3 regions of the Pseudarthrobacter sp. alpha12b genome follow, and region 1 is predicted to be linked to each of the others. Evidence: predicted binding sites of a transcription regulator. Region 1 holds the regulator's gene; each other region holds the start of a gene.

Region 1 (5,530 bases):
CGCACCCACACCCCCAGCAGGGTTCCGCAGGTGGTGCAGTGGGCACGGGAGGCCGGACTGGATGTCAGCCTGGACCTGATTTACGGCACGCCGGGGGAGTCGCTGGCCGACTGGCGCCACTCCCTGGAGACTGCCCTCTCCTACCAGCCGGACCACATCAGCGCCTACGCCCTGATTGTCGAGGACGGGACCAAGCTGGCCGCGCAGATGCGCCGCGGTGAGGTGCCGGGAATTGACGACGACGACCACGCCGACAAGTACGAACTCGCCGACCAGCTCATCACCGAAGCCGGACTCGGCTGGTATGAGGTCAGCAACTGGGCGCGGAGCCCGGAACACGCGTGCCGCCACAACCTGGCCTACTGGCGTGGCGACGACTGGTGGGGCATCGGCCCGGGCGCACATTCGCACGTGGGCGGGGTGCGCTGGTGGAACGTGAAGCACCCGTCCGCTTATGCGAACCGCCTGTCCCAGGGGCTGTCGCCCGCGGCGGGCAGGGAGACGCTGGATGCCGAAACCAGGAACCTGGAGCGGGTGATGCTGGAAGCGCGTCTTCAGTCAGGGCTTGAAGTCTCCACTCTCAGCGCAGCCGGACGGCACGAAGTGGCCGGCCTGATCGCTGACGGCCTGGTGGAACCTGTCGCTGCTTTCCAGGGCCGCCTGGTCCTCACGCTCAAGGGCAGGCTCCTCGCGGACGCGGTAGTCCGGCGTATCCTGCCCGACTGACCGGGCCCACGCCCGTCGGATCCTCCCCGCGGGCCGGTGGCCCGGGCGAGGGAGGAGCGGCTACTTAATCCAGCGCAGGTTGTACTGGTAGCGGTGCGGCTGGCCCTTGTTGACGTGGATCCCTGCTGCCACGGAGAAGCAGGTGAGCGCCACCCAGATCAGGGTGGCGATGACCGCGAAGATGTTTCCCACATAGGGGATGAACACCAGGATGTTGGCCAGCACGGCGGCGATGGTGGGCGGCAGGCTGAAGTTCAGCGCTTCCTTCGACTCCTGCGCGGTGAACGGTCCGCGGTCCCGGAAGATCAGGTAGATCAGCAGGGACGGAATGCACCCCAGGATCCCGCCGAAGTGGGCCAGCGTGGCCCATTGGCGGTCTTCGCTGGCCGTGAGCGGCAGCGCATTGGCGGGGACGCCATGGTACTCGGAGCGGCCCTGGCCGTCCCTGTGATCACGTGCGTTTTCTGCCACAGTCTGTTCCTTCGGAGGTGCAAGTGGTGCTGACTTCATGTATGGGCGCGGTGTGCAGCGGCCTTGGGAAAAGGCGCTGCACTACCAAGAATACTGGCTCCGGGGCCGGTGCCCGGCCTTCAGGGGGCGGTGAGGAAGTCGATGACTTCCTCAACCCGCCCCAGCAGGGACGCTTCCAGGTCCGCGTACGTACGTACCGCACCCAGCAGTTTCTGCCATCCCAGGCCGATGTCCTCCTTGGTGGCGTGCGGCCAGCCAAAGGCCTTCAGGATTCCGGTCTTCCAGTCCTGTCCGCGGGGCACGGCGGGCCATTTTTCGATGCCCAGGACAGCGGGGCGGATCGCCTGCCAGACGTCCACATAGGGGTGGCCGACGATCAGGACATTTCCGGCCGCGCCGGGGGATGCCATGACGGCGTCGGCTATGCGGGACTCCTTGGAGTCGGGGACAAGGTGGTCCACAAGCACGCCGAGGCGACGGCCCGGACCCGGTTTGAAGCCGGCAACTGCAGCGGCGAGGTCGTCAATGCCGTGCAGGGGTTCGACGACGATGCCTTCCACCCGAAGGTCGTCTCCCCAGACCTTTTCCACCAGTTCGGCATCGTGCTTGCCCTCCACCCAGATGCGGCTTGCCTTGGCGACCTGGGCCCGCTGGCCGGCGACCCGGACGGAGCCTGAGGCTGTCCTGCCGGCGGCAGGGCCGGCGGTTGCCGGCCGGGGAGCGGGAGGCATCAGCCGGATGGGCCGGCCCTCAAGGAGGAAACCGAAGCCGAGCTTGAAGGACCGGGACTTCCCGCGGCGGTCCTCCAGTGCCACGACGTGCATGCCGCCGGACTTTTCCACCCGTGTGACGGCGCCGACCCAGCCTGACTGGACATCCTCGAGCACCATGCCACGTTCCACCGGCACCTCGGGCAATTCCGCCTTGGCCGGGGCGGATATGCCGCGGGGCCCCCAGTTTTGGTAATCCATGGATTCGATCCGCCTAGCGCTAGGTCCTCCGCACCGGAATTTCGCCCGGAGCGGTACCAATGCTAACAACGGGCCGAGGCATAATAGACTGTTAGCACTTAGGCATGTCGAGTGCTAACACTGGTGGCACCTGGCGGGGTTGGCGCCCCGGACCATGGATGGAGGTGGAGAGTGAGCGAGCCACGCAAACTGGAAGTGCTGCGGGCCATCGTTGAGGACTACGTCCACTCCCGCGAACCGGTCGGGTCAAAGGCCCTGGTCGAGCGGCATCATCTGGGGGTTTCCAGCGCAACCATCCGCAATGACATGGCGGCCCTTGAAGACGAGGGACTGATCACGGCCCCGCACACCAGTGCGGGGCGGATTCCCACGGACAAGGGTTACCGGCTCTTTGTCGACCAGATCTCGGCAGTCAAGCCCCTGTCGGCAGCGGAGCGCCGGGCCATCCAGTCCCTGCTGGAAGGCGCAGACGACCTCGACGACGTCCTGGACCGCACCGTCCGGCTGCTGTCGCAGCTGACCAACCAGGTGGCTGTGGTCCAGTATCCGCACCTCAGCAAGGCTCTGGTGCGCCACATCGAATTCGTGCTCCTGGCCCCCCGCAAGGTGCTGGTGGTGCTGATTGCCAACAGCGGCAAGGTGGAGCAGCGTGTCATCGACGTCGGCCAGGACCTTGGCGACGACGCACTGGCCGCGCTCCGTACCCGCTTCCTTGCCGCGCTGGCCGGAACTCCGTTGAGCCAGCTGGCCAAGGCGCTCCCCGCCGTCGTAGCCGGAACTGCGCACGGCCAGCGCCAGGCCGCGCACGCGCTGGCGCATGGACTGGAGGGCCTGGCACAAAACACCAGGGAGGACCGGATGGTCATGGCCGGAACGGCGAACCTGGCCAGGTCCAACGTGGATTTCCCCCTCAGCATCGGCCCCGTGCTCGAGGCACTGGAGGAGCAGGTGGTGATGCTGCGGCTGTTGAGCGAAATGGCCCAGGACCATCGGGGAGTGGCTGTCAGTATCGGAAGGGAAAACCCATATGACGGCCTTGCCGAAGCCTCCGTGGTGGCCACCGGCTACGGCCCGGACAGTGCCGCGAAGGTAGGGATCCTCGGCCCAACCAGGATGGACTATCCCACCACCATGGCCGCCGTCAGGGCTGTGGCCCGCTACCTTTCCAGGATTTTGGGGCCCTGACTCTTCGCCGCCGGAGCCTTTTCCGGACCGGAACAGAGAGCGGGGCCGCCCAAACTGAACGCAGTACAACAAGGAAGAGATACGAACTTTGAGCAGCCACTATGACGTCCTTGGAGTCTCACCCGAAGCTACGGGCGAAGAGATCAAAAAGGCCTACCGCAAACTGGCCCGCACCCTTCACCCGGACGTAAACCCCGGTGCGGACGCTTCAGAACGCTTCAAGGCGGTAACTCACGCCTACGAGGTCCTTTCCGACCCCCAAAAGCGGAGGATCTACGACACCACGGGCAACGAGAACGGCACGGACAACGGCTTCGGCGGTGCCGGTTACGCAGGCCAGGGCTTCGCATTCCAGGACATCTTCGACACCTTCTTCGGCGCCGGGGGCACCTCCGGCCCGGCTTCCCGCGTCCGCCGTGGCCAGGACGCCCTCATCAGCGTCCGGATCGACCTTCGCGACGCCGTGTTCGGCGTGAACAAGAAGCTCGAAGTGGACACTGCCGTGGTCTGCCCCACCTGTGACGGATCCTGCTGCCGGCCCGGCACCCACCCCGAACGCTGCGACATCTGCGGCGGCAGCGGCCAGGTCCAGCGGGCCGTGCGCTCCATCCTGGGCCAGGTCATGACGGCCGCCCCCTGCGGAACCTGCGAAGGCTTCGGCACGGTCATCAAGGATCCCTGCAACGAATGCAGCGGCCAGGGCCGTATCCGCAGCCGGCGGTCGCTGACCATCAAGGTTCCCGCCGGTGTGGCCACCGGAACCCGGATCCAGCTCGCCGGGCAGGGCGAAGCCGGACCTGCAGGCGGACCGGCCGGTGACCTGTACGTGGAAATCCGCGTCAACAATGACGCCACCTACGTACGGGAAGGCGATGACCTGCACGCCACCCTGCACATCCCCATGACGGCGGCTGCACTGGGCACGGACGTCAGCCTGGAAACGTTCGACGGCACCCAGGACATCGACGTCAAGCCCGGAACACAGTCCGGCGAGATCATCACCCTGCGCGGCCTGGGTGTCACGCACCTGAGGGGATACGGCCGCGGGGACCTGAAGGTCCACCTCCAGGTGGACACGCCGGCCAAGCTCGACCCGGCACAGGAGGACCTCCTCCGGCAGCTCGCCAAGCTCCGCGGCGAACAGATCACCGAGGGCAAGCTCGCCGCCAGCGGCGGCATGTTCGCCAAGCTCCGGGACCGGCTCGGTAACCTGTAGCGGTGAGCAACCCCGTCTTCTTCACCTCCGCCGGTTCACTGGCGGGCATGGTGCCCGGCCAACTCTTTGTCCTGGAAGGGCCAGAGGCCCGGCATGCTGTGACCGTCAAACGCCTGTCTCCGGGCGAGGCGGTGGACATTGTCGACGGCGCCGGCGCCCGCATGAGCGGAAAGGTCGTCTCCGCCGCGTCCTCGGGACTTGAAGTGGAGTGCGGCGCACTGGTAGTGGAAGACAGGCCGGACGTCCGGCTGGTGCTGGTTCAGGCCCTGGCGAAGGGCGACCGCGACGAACTGGCCATTGAAACGGCCACCGAGCTGGGCATCGATGCCGTCATTCCCTGGCAGTCGGAACGGTCCATTGTCCGCTGGAAAGGTGACAGGGCCGCCCGCGCCCATGCCAAGTGGGAGTCCACCGTGGCCGCCGCCGCCAAACAGGCGCGGCGCGCCTGGATTCCCGAGGTCCGGGCCGCCGTCGATACTGCCGGGCTTTCCGCCGCCGTGGAGGGTGCAGACCTGGCCGTCATCCTCCACGAAGATGCCGTGCGTCCGCTGCGGACCGTCCTGGAAGCGTGGCAGGGGAGTGGGCACGAGGGGATCCGGGAAGTCCTGCTGATCGTCGGCCCGGAAGGCGGAATCAGCCCGCGGGAAGTAACGAAACTCTGCGACAAAGGCGCTGTGACCGCCCTGTTGGGGCACCACGTCCTGCGGTCATCCACGGCCGGCCCTGCCGCCGTCGTGCTTGCAAGCGACATCCTTGGCCGGTGGGCGGTTACCTGACCTTGAAGGACCGGGTGTCCTCGTTGCGGTCCGGCTCCCCGCCGGAACCTGCCTGCGCCACCCGGAGCTCATAGTCGCCGGCCGGCAGGTTCAGTGCCAGCGTAAAGACGCCCGCCTGCCCCTGCCCGGCGCCGGCCGTGGTTTCACCGGTCAGGAACGGGGCCTTGCTGCCGCCGTCCCCGGAC
Region 2 (5,530 bases), 750 kb from region 1:
GAAGACCCCGAAGGCGAATTCACGTTCGGCGGCTGGCAGGCGCCGGTATCCGATGATGAAGCCGGCGCGGCCATCGGGGCCGAAATCGCGGAGATGGACGCCCTCCTCCTCGGCCGGAAGACCTACGACATCTTCGCGTCCTACTGGCCCCACCAGTCCGGTGGGATCGCTGACACGCTCAACCAGGTCCCCAAGTTTGTCGTGTCCGGGTCCCTGGATGACCCTTCATGGGCAGGTACCACTGTGCTGCCGGACGCTGTGGCGGCGGGCAGGCTGCGGGAGGAGTACCGGCAGGTGCACATGTTCGGCAGCGGGGTCCTCATCCGCTCGCTGCTGGCGGCAGGCGTTCTGGACCGCCTTCACCTCTGGCTGTATCCGGTCACGCTCGGGCAGGGCAAGCGGCTCTTCGACGCCGGAACGGTGCCGGCGACGTTCCGCCTCGCCGAGCCGGCGCGCAGCTACCCGAAGGGTGCAGTGTCGCTGGTCTACGAGCCGGCGGGCGGGGTTGAAACGGCAGAGATGGGGGCCGGATAGCGGTCACAACACAAAAACCGGTCCAGCGGATGCTGGACCGGTCTTTTAGTGCAGAGGAGCCGCTTGCGGCGAAACCGCTAGTGGCTGTGGCCTGCGTGCTCGTCCTCTTCGGCGGGCTTCTCCACGACGAGGGTCTCGGTGGTGAGAACCAGGGCGGCGATGGAGGCCGCGTTGCGGAGGGCTGCACGGGTGACCTTGACGGGGTCGATGACGCCAGCGGCGATCAGGTCCTCGTACTCACCGGACTTGGCGTTGAAACCGTTGTTGGTCTCGAGGTCGGCAACCTTGGAGGTGACCACGTAGCCGTCGAAGCCGGCGTTCTGGGCGATCCAGCGCAGCGGCTGCACCAGTGCGCGGCGGACGATGCCCACAGCAGCAGCAGCGTCGCCTTCGAGGGCCTTGACGGAAGCGTCCTCATCCAGTGCCTTGAGGGCGTGGATGAGGGCGGAGCCGCCGCCGGCCACGATGCCTTCTTCGAGGGCAGCGCGGGTGGAGGAGACTGCGTCCTCGATGCGGTGCTTCTTTTCCTTCAGTTCAACTTCGGTGGCAGCGCCAACCTTGATGACGCCGATGCCGCCGGCCAGCTTGGCCAGGCGTTCCTGGAGCTTTTCACGGTCCCAGTCGGAGTCGGTGCGGGTCAGCTCGGCGCGCAGCTGGGCAACGCGTGCCGCTACGTCCTCGGCCGAACCGGCGCCGTCAACGATGGTGGTGTTGTCCTTGGTGACGGTGATGCGGCGGGCGGTACCCAGCACCTCCAGGCCAACGGAATCCAGGCTCAGGCCCAGTTCCGGGGAGACAACCTGCGCACCGGTGAGGGTGGCGATGTCCTGCAGCATGGCCTTGCGGCGGTCGCCGAAGCCGGGAGCCTTGACCGCCACCACGTTCAGGGTGCCGCGGATGCGGTTGACGATCAGCGTGGACAGGGCCTCGCCCTCAACGTCCTCGGCAATGATGAACAGCGGCTTGGAGCTCTGCAGCGCCTTTTCGAGCAGCGGCAGGAATTCCTGGATCGAGGAGATCTTGCCCTGGTTGATCAGGATGAGTGCGTCCTCGAGGACTGCTTCCTGGCGCTCCGCGTCGGTGACGAAGTACGGGGACAGGTAGCCCTTGTCGAACTGCATGCCCTCGGTGAGGACCAGTTCGGTCTGCGTGGTGGAGGATTCCTCGATGGTGATGACGCCATCCTTGCCCACCTTGCCGAAGGCCTCGGCGAGGAGCTCGCCGATTTCGTCGCTCTGGGCCGAGATGGCGGCAACGCTTGCCACCTGCGTGCCTTCAACAGGGCGCGCGTTCTCGAGCAGGCGCGCAGCCACGGCCTCAACCGCAACCTCGATGCCGCGCTTGATCTGGCCGGGGGCAGCGCCGGCTGCCACGTTGCGCAGGCCTTCCTTGACCAGTGCCTGGGCCAGGACCGTAGCGGTGGTGGTGCCGTCGCCGGCAACATCGTTGGTCTTGGTGGCTACTTCCTTGGCCAGCTGGGCGCCAAGGTTTTCGTAGGGGTCGTCCAGTTCCACTTCGCGGGCGATGGTGACGCCGTCGTTCGTGATGGTGGGAGCGCCCCACTTCTTGTCCAGGACGACGTTGCGGCCGCGGGGGCCGAGCGTCACCTTGACGGTGTTCGCGAGCTTATCGATGCCGGCCTCAAGGGACCGGCGGGCAGCGTCATTAAACGCAAGCTGCTTTGCCATGGTTTTGTCCTTTCAAAGACAGAAACCCCGCACTGCCGGCCAGCATGAGCATGGCCGGCGGCACGGGGATCCGGAAGAGTTACTTTACGACGATCGCCAGGACGTCGCGGGCGGACAGTACCAGGTACTCGGTGCCGCCGGTCTTGACTTCGGTTCCGCCGTACTTGGAGTAGATGACGACGTCGCCAACAGCTACGTCAACGGGGACGCGGTTGCCATCTTCGAAGCGGCCGGGGCCTACAGCAACAACTTCGCCTTCCTGCGGCTTCTCCTGTGCGGAGTCCGGGATGACCAGGCCGGAAGCCGTGGTCTGCTCGGCTTCGAGCGGGCGGACAACAATACGATCCTCAAGAGGCTTAATAGAGACCGACACTCGGACCTCTCCTTTTCGTCAGCAAATTCGTGGACTGGAAAGCTTTCCGCCGTAGCTGGCAAACCGTCGTCGCGGTGCCGGCAGCAGCCTGGCTGGCAGCTCTTCATGTGTTAGCACCCTCCTAGGGAGAGTGCTAATGAAGACTCTATGTAAGGGTTAGCACTCGGTCAAGGTGAGTGCCAACTTTTTCGTCATGGGCGGACAGCTTTACGGTCGGACGACGCCGGACCGCCGGGCTGGGAACATGCAGCGCGCCTAACGGCCCAGGTCGTCGAAGTCCACGTCCTCGCCGCCGTCGGTGTCGCCGCCGCCCTGCTTCCGTCCCCGGTACAGCACCCAGCCGGACGCCGCTGCGGCGAGCAGCGCGGCAACGAGGAAGACGATGCTCCCCGCCCGCGCGCCGTCGTACAGCCCGCGGATGTCGCGTGACTGCTGGCTGTTGTCCTGGATGTCGTTGCCGCCCACGGAATAGACGGTGGCGTTGAACGTGTCCAGCAGGAAAATGATCACCAGCAGGGCGATGCAGACCACGGCCACCACGGCGGAGGCGATCAGGACGGGCCGGGCAAACCTGGCCGGCCCGCGGTCCCTCGACCCGTTGTCGCCGGTCTCGCGGGGGGCTGCGCTGTCATCCATGGCTTCAACAGTATCCGCATCCCGGCCGCGCGCTCCTCCACTAGGCTGGAACCCATGGCTCACGCTCCCCAGGACCAGATTGCACCGCTGTTGACCCCCGAAGGGTGGGAGCTGCTGGCATCCCTGGGCCCCTACCGGGATGAGGACTCATTCGAGCTCAACTCCGCACTCCGGAAGGCCGGCCACCCCGCCGGGCTCGTGTCCGCGGTCCTCACGCAGTCACGGCTGCGCACAAAGGCGCAGGCGAAATTCGGCGAGTTCGCCCGGCAGATGCTGTTCACCCAGGCCGGCCTGGAGCAGGCCACGCGACTGAACGTCGCCGCCCACCACGCGCAGCGGTTCGCCGCTGCCGGGATCAGCCGTGTGGCGGACCTGGGCTGCGGCCTCGGCGCCGATTCCCTGGCCCTCGCCTCCCTTGACCTCAACGTCACGGCCGTCGAAATGGACGAAACCACCGCTGCCTGCGCCACGGTGAACCTCATTCCGTTCCCCAACGCCACGGTGGTCCACGCCGATGCGGCGTCGGTCCTGCTGGAGGGGGTGGACGGCGTCTGGTTGGATCCCGCACGCCGGGTCACCTCCACGTCAGGCACCAAGCGGATCTGGGATCCCGAGGCGTTCTCCCCGCCGTTGTCCTTCGTGGAATCGCTGGCCGCGGAGGGCAAGGCGGTGGGTGTGAAGATGGGCCCGGGCATGCCGCACGAGTCGGTGCCCGCGGGCTGCGAGGCGCAGTGGGTGTCGGTGGCCGGGGACGTCACCGAGGTGACCCTGTGGTTCAACGCCGTGCGCAGGCCCGGGGTGCGCCGCGCCGCCCTGGTCCTGGGATCTGACGGGCCCGCCGAACTGACCAGCGGTGACGACTTCGGCGCCGGCCCGTCCGCGCCGGTGGGACCGGTGGAGGGCTACCTCTACGAACCTGACGGCGCGGTGATCCGCGCCGGGCTGGTGGCCGACGTCGCGCTGCAGCTCGACGGCCACCTGGTGGACGAACACATCGCCTACATCTGCGCCCCGGAACTCCTGGACACCCCGTTCGCCAGGGCCTACAAGGTCCTTGATGTCATGCCCTACAACGTCAAGGCACTCAAGGCCTGGGTGAAGCAGCAGGGCATTACCGTGCTGGACATCAAGAAGCGCGGCACCGCCGTTACTCCGGAAGAGCTGCGGAAGCAGCTGCTGCCCGGCGGAAAGAACGCCAAAAAGGGCGGCAAAACGGCCACCCTGGTCCTGACGCGCATCGGCGAGGACCGGGTGGCCATCGCGGTGGAACCTGTATAGATGCCTACTGGGCGCGCATGAACTCCTCGGCTGCCCGAATCTGCTCCGCGCTGGGCCGCACCCCCGTATACAGGACGAACTGCTCCAGCGCCTGGATGGTGGCCACCTCGGCCCCCGTAATGACCGGCTTGCCTGCGGCACGGGCCGCACGGATCAGCGGCGTTTCAGCAGGCAGCGCCACCACGTCGAACACCAGCCGTGCCGCGTCGATGGCCTCGGCGGGGAAGGACAGGCTGTCGGCTTCCGCACCTCCCGCCATGCCGATGGGGGTGACGTTGATGATCAAGTCCGCCGTCCCGCCGTCCAGCGCTGCCCGCCACTGGAAGCCGTACTGGTCTGCGAGCGCGCGCCCAGCTGCCTCGTTCCGGGCGATGACGGTGACATTGGCGAAGCCGGCGTCCCGGAGGGCGGCAACGGTGGCCTTGGCCATGCCCCCGGCGCCCTGGACCAGTACGGAATAGTCGGTGGGGACTGAGTTGGTGGCGAGGAGCTGCTCGATCGCGGTGTAGTCGGTGTTGTACGCCTTGAGGTGGCCGTCAGTGTTCACGATGGTGTTCACCGAGTCGATGGCCTTGGCGGAAGGATCCATCTCGTCCACCAGCGCGATGACGTCCTCCTTGTACGGCATGGAGATGGCACAGCCACGGATGCCCAGCCCGCGGACGCCGGCGATGGCTTGTTCAAGGTTGGTGGGCGCGAAGGCCTTGTAAATCCAGTTCAGGTCCAGCTGCCCGTAGAGGTGGTTGTGGAACCGGGTCCCGTTGTTGCTGGGACGGGCAGAAAGCGAGATGCAGAGGGTCATGTCTTTATTCAGAATGGGCACCAGACCATTAAAGCGTTTCCGCCGTGGGTCAGGGGCAGCCGGTTCCCGCAGGAAAGGGCCCGACGGCGGCGGGCAGCTTCCCCGGCGCCGGAGCCTTCCCCGCCAGCACGGCGGCCAGTGCGTCGAAGGCGGCGTCGGTGCGGCCGTACAGCGCCAGCTTCACCGGCGCGGCTGAGCCCTGAAGCGGCCAGGGGGCGT
Region 3 (5,530 bases), 730 kb from region 1:
ATTGAGCGAGCGGACCATGTGCCGGTAGTCGGGAAGTCCGCCGGCCGGGTCCGGGTTGGAGGCCTCCCACGGCGCCAGCCACTCGCTGTTCCGCGACCGTACCTCTGTCCATTCCTTTTTGTCGCGGTACCGGATGGGCCGCAGGACCAGATCGCCGCATTCGAGGGTGACCGGCCAGATGGGACCAGTGCGCACGCCGCTACCGGGAAAGGCCGGCGGTGAAGCCCGGCAGCCATTCCCGCAGGCCCGGCCCCAGGTCATCGCTGTCGACAGCCAGCTGGACACAGGCTTTGAGGTAGCTGAGCTTGTCGCCGGTATCGTAACGGCGGCCACGGAATACCACGCCGTATACGCCATACCCTTCACCCTCACCCGACGCAAGTTCCTGAAGGGCATCCGTCAACTGGATTTCGCCGCCACGGCCCGGCGCAGTGTGTTCGAGGACGCCAAATACGGCAGGGTGCAGGACATAACGTCCAATCAGCGCCAGGTTGGACGGCGCTTCCTCGGGCGAGGGCTTCTCCACGAGCCGGTTGACGCGGACGTAGTCTTCGCCGTCTATCTCCTGGACGTCGGCGCAGCCGTAGGCGCTGATCTGTGAGGGTTCCACTTCAATGAGGGCGACGACGGACCCTCCAGTTTTCGCCTGCACGTCAATCATGATGCTGAGCAGTTCGTCGCGAGCATCGATGAGGTCGTCGCCCAACAGGACAGCGAAGGCTTCATCGCCCACATGCTGCTTTGCCCGGAGGACGGCATGCCCCAGTCCGTGGGGATCGCCCTGCCGGACGTAGTGGATGTCACCGAGCTGGCTGGCTGCCTGGATGGACGCAAGTTTCTCCGTATCGCCCTTGTCCTGGAGGGTCGATTCGAGGGACGGCACCCTGTCAAAGTGGTCTTCGAGGGCCCGCTTGTTGCGGCCGGTAATCATCAGCAAGTCGTTGAGGCCCACGTGGACGGCCTCCTCCACCACATACTGGATGGCAGGCTTGTCCACGACGGGAAGCATTTCCTTGGGCATCGCCTTGGTGGCAGGCAGGAACCTGGTACCCAGGCCCGCTGCGGGAATGACGGCTTTGCGGACTCTGGGTTTACTGGTGTTCACCGGACTAATCTAACGTCAGCGTCAAGTATTTCCGTAACCAAGTACGGCAGGCAGGCACCCGGCTCGAGGCTGTGGAACGCCGTGCGATGCAGGGAGGACAACATGCTGCAAGAGACGAACGCCGTCAAGGACGATATCCGGGCCACCCACCGGCAGCGGCGGGCAGGCCTGGCGCCGGCGCAGCTGGAAGCTGCGGGCCTGGCCCTGGCCACCCACGGGGAAGCCTGGGCCGGATTGGTTACGGAAGGCCGCCCCGGCATAGCCTGCGTGTACCTTGGCGTGGGCCAGGAGCCACCCACCCTGCCACTGGTCAACGCCCTGCATCGCAGCGGCCACAAGGTCCTGCTGCCGGTATGCGAACCCGCCAGGGAGTTGAGCTGGGTGTTCTGGACCCCGGACACAGGCTTCGAGCGCAGCAAATATGCACCCATCCTGGAACCAACGGGGCTCCGGCACGGGCCGGAAACGGCTGGCAATGCAGCAGTGCTTTTCATTCCGGCAACAGCCGTGGACCTTGCCGGCAACAGGATTGGCCAGGGTGGCGGGTACTACGACAAATTCCTGGGACACCTCGCCACGGCAGGGAAGGAAATCCCGTTGGCTGCTGTTATCTACGATGACGAATTGCTTCCCGCCGGCCGGATTCCCGCCGAGGAATTCGACCGGCCGGTCCCGGGTGTCCTTACACCCTCCGGGTACCGGCCCCTGGCCGGCGGCGCCTGAGCCCGGGCCTACCGGACGCAGTGATAGAATTAGCACTCAGGCCCTGCGACTGCTAACGGATTACCAGCTGGCAGCACGGGACCTCTCGTTTGCCCAAGAGGAGGAGCACCAGTGCCAACATATGCTTACGCCTGCAAGGATTGCGGCCACGCCTTCGACATAGTCCAGTCGTTCTCGGACAGCAGCCTTACGTCCTGCCCTGAATGCCAGGGCACGTTGCGCAAGAAGTTCAACAGCGTCGGCGTCGTCTTCAAGGGCTCTGGTTTCTACCGCACGGACTCCCGCGACTCCAAGGGCAGCTCTGTCTCCCCCGCACCTGCCGCGGCTCCAGCTGCACCCGCTGCCGCCCCCGCCGCTTCGGCGCCGGCATCCGCCGCGAGTTAAGCAGCACAGTCTTCACGACGGCGGCCGGCGCGTTCGAGCGTCCGGCCGCCGCTGTCCACATAGCCGTCGTCCCGGCTCCCTTGCGTCACTGCCCGCAGCTAGCGTGGGCGCATGCCCATACTTCCCCGCCGTCGCCGCGCCGGCCTCCGGTATTCCACCAGCACCGCCAACATCGGCCGCGGCCAGAGGAAGCGCCCCCTGCCCGCCCGTGTTGCCGGCTGGTTGAGCCGCAACCGCCGGCTCGCCGCTGCGTTGCTGTTGTGCGCAGCTGCCGCCGTGGCCGTCCAGCAGCTCACTCCCGCCCCGCTCTCCACCGCCACCGCACTGGCCGCCGCGCGGGATCTTCCCGCCGGAACCGCTGTGACTGAAGCGGACGTGGCCCGCGTCCAGGTACCGCCAGGGATGGTGGCGGACGGTTTCCTCACGGATGGCGACGCCGCCACAGGCAGGCAGCTCGCCGCCCCCATGCGCAAGGGCCAGCTCCTCACCGATGCCCAAATGCTGGGCCCCGGGCTTCTCGCAGGTACGCCGCCCGGTTCAGCCGCAGTTCCACTGCGTATGGCGGATGCCTCATCCATCCAGCTGGTCTCCCCCGGCCAGTTGGTCAACGTGGTGCTCACATCAGCTAACGGATTCGACCAGCAGGGCCCCTCCGAGGTGTTGGCGTCCGCCGTCCCCGTTCTGTGGACCTCGAACAAGGGCGGCCAGAGCGGACAATGGCTGGGCACCTCGGAGACGGACGGACTGATCGTGGTGGCAGCCACCGCAGAACAATCGTCACGCCTGGCCGGAGCCTCCACGCAGGGCAGGCTGTTCTTCGTCATGGTGGGGCCGCCCTGACCAGCCGGCACCAACCGCGGGCCGGGACGCGGCGGTCAGCCCCAGTGCGGCGGTTTCTGTTCCTTCAACCAGGTGTCGTGGTCGTCTTCCCGGTCGCCCCAGCTGCGGGCGTCGTCTTCCGCGGCCTTGCTGGGGAGGATCTCCCCGGTGCCGCCCGTTACCGCTGGGGACACCGGGGCAGCTCCTGCGGGGCCCGCAGGAGCTGCCCCGTCAGTTCCTGTTTCCGTCTGCCCGTTCTTGTTCTCGTCCTGGCGCATGTCTTCCTCGCGGCCGTTTTCCTCAGGCCTGTCTTCGCCAGGCCTTTCTTCCTCAGTCATGGGCCCAGCCTCGTGGTTGCCACTTTCGCTGTTCCCCCCTGCGCCGGAATCCCGGGGCAGGTAAGAAACTCCGGCGGAGGGCGCTGCGCCAATTCCATTGAGCGCCTGGTCGACGTCGTCGTCAAGGAAACCGACTGACTGGCTGTTCCTGCCCGGCAGCACCATCTTTTCCAGGCCCAGGTAGCCGGCAATGCGGTCTGCGCAGGAGGAGGGGTCCGTGAACACCTCGATGGTCCACAGCGGCATGTACCGCCAGCCCAGGCGTTCCAACAGTTGCGGGCGCAGCCTGCTGCGTTCACGCACGCTCATGGTGCGGTACTGCGCGGTGCCGTCGGACTCGATAGCCACGGGCCGGGGAATGTCGGAATCATCGCGGTCCATGGTGTTCAGGGGGTCGGCCGCTGCAACCACATCGATGGCGCCGTCGTACTGGTGCCAGACCCTGGCGCCGCGGGCACGCAGCCGCTCCCCCAGGTCCGCCACCAACGGGTCCGCGCCAAGCGCCTGTTCGCTGGCAGCGGCACGGGACGCCGGGGTACCGAGGTCCGTGTTGCCGGCAATTTCCCGGTCCAACAGTGCGTACAGGTCCACCGCCCCGTGGGTGAGCCGGGTCTGGTCCAGGTCCTCGGGCCGGAAGCAGGTGAGCACGTGCATGGAACGGCGGGCCCGGGTCATGGCCAGGGCAAACTTCTCCCGGCCGCCCTCAGCAGACAGCGGCCCGAAGTTGTGGAGCGCACGGCCGTGCGGGGTGCGCCCGAATCCTGGCGAGAAAATCACGTGGTCGCGCACCAGGCCCTGGGCGCGTTCCAGGTCCACCACCCGGAAGGACTCCGGGCCGGCACCGAAGAATCCCGCCAGGCCCGGCTGGTTGGACAACTGGAGCCGGATGGACTCACCGATCCTGGCGGCGTGACGCAGGCTGGCGGTGACCACCGCGAGTGACGTTCGCGGCCGCAGGCGGGCGTGCTCAAACACCAGCTCCACAACCCGGTTGACCTCGGCAACCACGGACTCCACGCCCTCGTGATCGGCGCTCGGCAGGCCGGTGCCGTCCGGCAGGTATTCCACCAGCAGGGACCGGTCCAGCCCCGTGGCCGACTGTCCTTCCGGCAGCCGGCGCAGGCCGCCGTCGTAAAAGTTCTTGCTCAGCTGCAGGACCAGGTCCTCGTCCACTGCGCGGTACACCACGTTGAGCCGCCACACCGGCAGCACGGCAGAGAGCGCGGTGAAGGCGCTCTCCACGCGGTGGTGGGCCGACTCGCCGGGGGCAAGCCGCTCCACACCCACGGTGAACGTCCGCGGCGTTGCGATGCGCGGGTCGCCGAAGGCAATGACCTGGCGTGCCCGGGCGATCGACGGAAGGACAGCCTGCAGCGACGTGGCCTCCGCGTCGAGGATGACGACGGCGTCGAAGTGCTGCTCGGCGGGAAGCAGGCCCGTCATCAGGTACGGACTGACCGACCAGACCGGAACCAGCGTCCCGATCAGCTCGGGCGCCTGGGCGGTAAGGGACGGCAGGGAGACCCGGCCGTCCTTGAGCAGGCTGCGCAGGAGGTCTGCCTGGCGCGGCTGGGCGGCGATGGCTGTGCGCCACCGCTCGGCGAGGTCCCACCGCAGGCGGGCGGCGCCGCTGGCGATGTGCGCGTTATCGGCGAGCCGGTACTCCGCTTCCAGCTGGCGGAGGGCGTCGCCGTCGGACATGGCAAGGTAGTCGTCACCGCTGATCATCGCTTCCAGCGCTGACTGCCACCAGGCCAGCTCCAGCTCGGCGGCAACGGATCCTTCCGGGACTTCCCGTTCGGCAAGGTCGGCAAGGAGTTCGCCCAGGCCGTGCTCGCGCATGTTCTCGATGAGGAGGGTGCGTTCGGGCAGCGTCTTGAGCGTGTCGGTGTCTGCCACCAGGCGTTCCAGGCGATCCATCAGCTGCGCGTAGGGGACGGTGGACAGAGCCCCGCCGTCCTCCGTGTGCCGCAGCGACTCGCCCAGCTTTGCCAACTCCTGGTCCAGGGACCGGTACATGGCGTTCATTTCGGCGAGGCCGGACGGGACGGCAGGGTGGCGCTGCGTGGTGGCATAGCCCGCCCACAGGGCACGCTGTTCCTGGACCAGCACCAGGGACGAGTGCAGGTCCGCGATGTGAACGCCCGGACGCACGTATTCC

Evidence for each region. Region 1 encodes HrcA, which represses chaperone genes, less so after heat shock. Its sites were predicted from a motif close to TTNGCACTCGNNNNNNNCGAGTGCNAA; they were not measured.
Region 2: the regulator HrcA is predicted to act here: its motif matches at 2,752-2,778, upstream of groES (co-chaperone GroES).
Region 3: the regulator HrcA is predicted to act here: its motif matches at 1,858-1,884, upstream of ACTAQI_RS09800 (FmdB family zinc ribbon protein).

Annotation. Positions count from the first base shown of each region.
Region 1 covers NZ_CP196746.1:1,421,724-1,427,253, reverse strand. The annotation lists gene hemW (radical SAM family heme chaperone HemW) at 1-726, shown strand, start outside; gene ACTAQI_RS06420 (DUF4870 domain-containing protein) at 787-1,197, opposite strand; gene ACTAQI_RS06415 (DUF3097 domain-containing protein) at 1,317-2,168, opposite strand; gene hrcA (heat-inducible transcriptional repressor HrcA) at 2,340-3,353, shown strand; gene dnaJ (molecular chaperone DnaJ) at 3,442-4,569, shown strand; gene ACTAQI_RS06400 (16S rRNA (uracil(1498)-N(3))-methyltransferase) at 4,572-5,345, shown strand; gene ACTAQI_RS06395 (GerMN domain-containing protein) at 5,338-5,530, opposite strand, start outside.
Region 2 covers NZ_CP196746.1:2,172,694-2,178,223, forward strand. The annotation lists gene ACTAQI_RS09885 (dihydrofolate reductase family protein) at 1-534, shown strand, start outside; gene groL (chaperonin GroEL) at 612-2,222, opposite strand; gene groES (co-chaperone GroES) at 2,302-2,595, opposite strand; gene ACTAQI_RS09900 (hypothetical protein) at 2,851-3,231, opposite strand; gene ACTAQI_RS09905 (THUMP-like domain-containing protein) at 3,286-4,509, shown strand; gene ACTAQI_RS09910 (shikimate 5-dehydrogenase) at 4,514-5,332, opposite strand; gene ACTAQI_RS09915 (glycoside hydrolase family 3 N-terminal domain-containing protein) at 5,361-5,530, opposite strand, start outside.
Region 3 covers NZ_CP196746.1:2,147,098-2,152,627, forward strand. The annotation lists gene ACTAQI_RS09785 (GNAT family N-acetyltransferase) at 1-195, opposite strand, end outside; gene galU (UTP--glucose-1-phosphate uridylyltransferase GalU) at 200-1,105, opposite strand; gene ACTAQI_RS09795 (5-formyltetrahydrofolate cyclo-ligase) at 1,208-1,828, shown strand; gene ACTAQI_RS09800 (FmdB family zinc ribbon protein) at 1,940-2,212, shown strand; gene ACTAQI_RS09805 (RcpC/CpaB family pilus assembly protein) at 2,324-3,052, shown strand; gene ACTAQI_RS09810 (AAA family ATPase) at 3,088-5,530, opposite strand, start outside.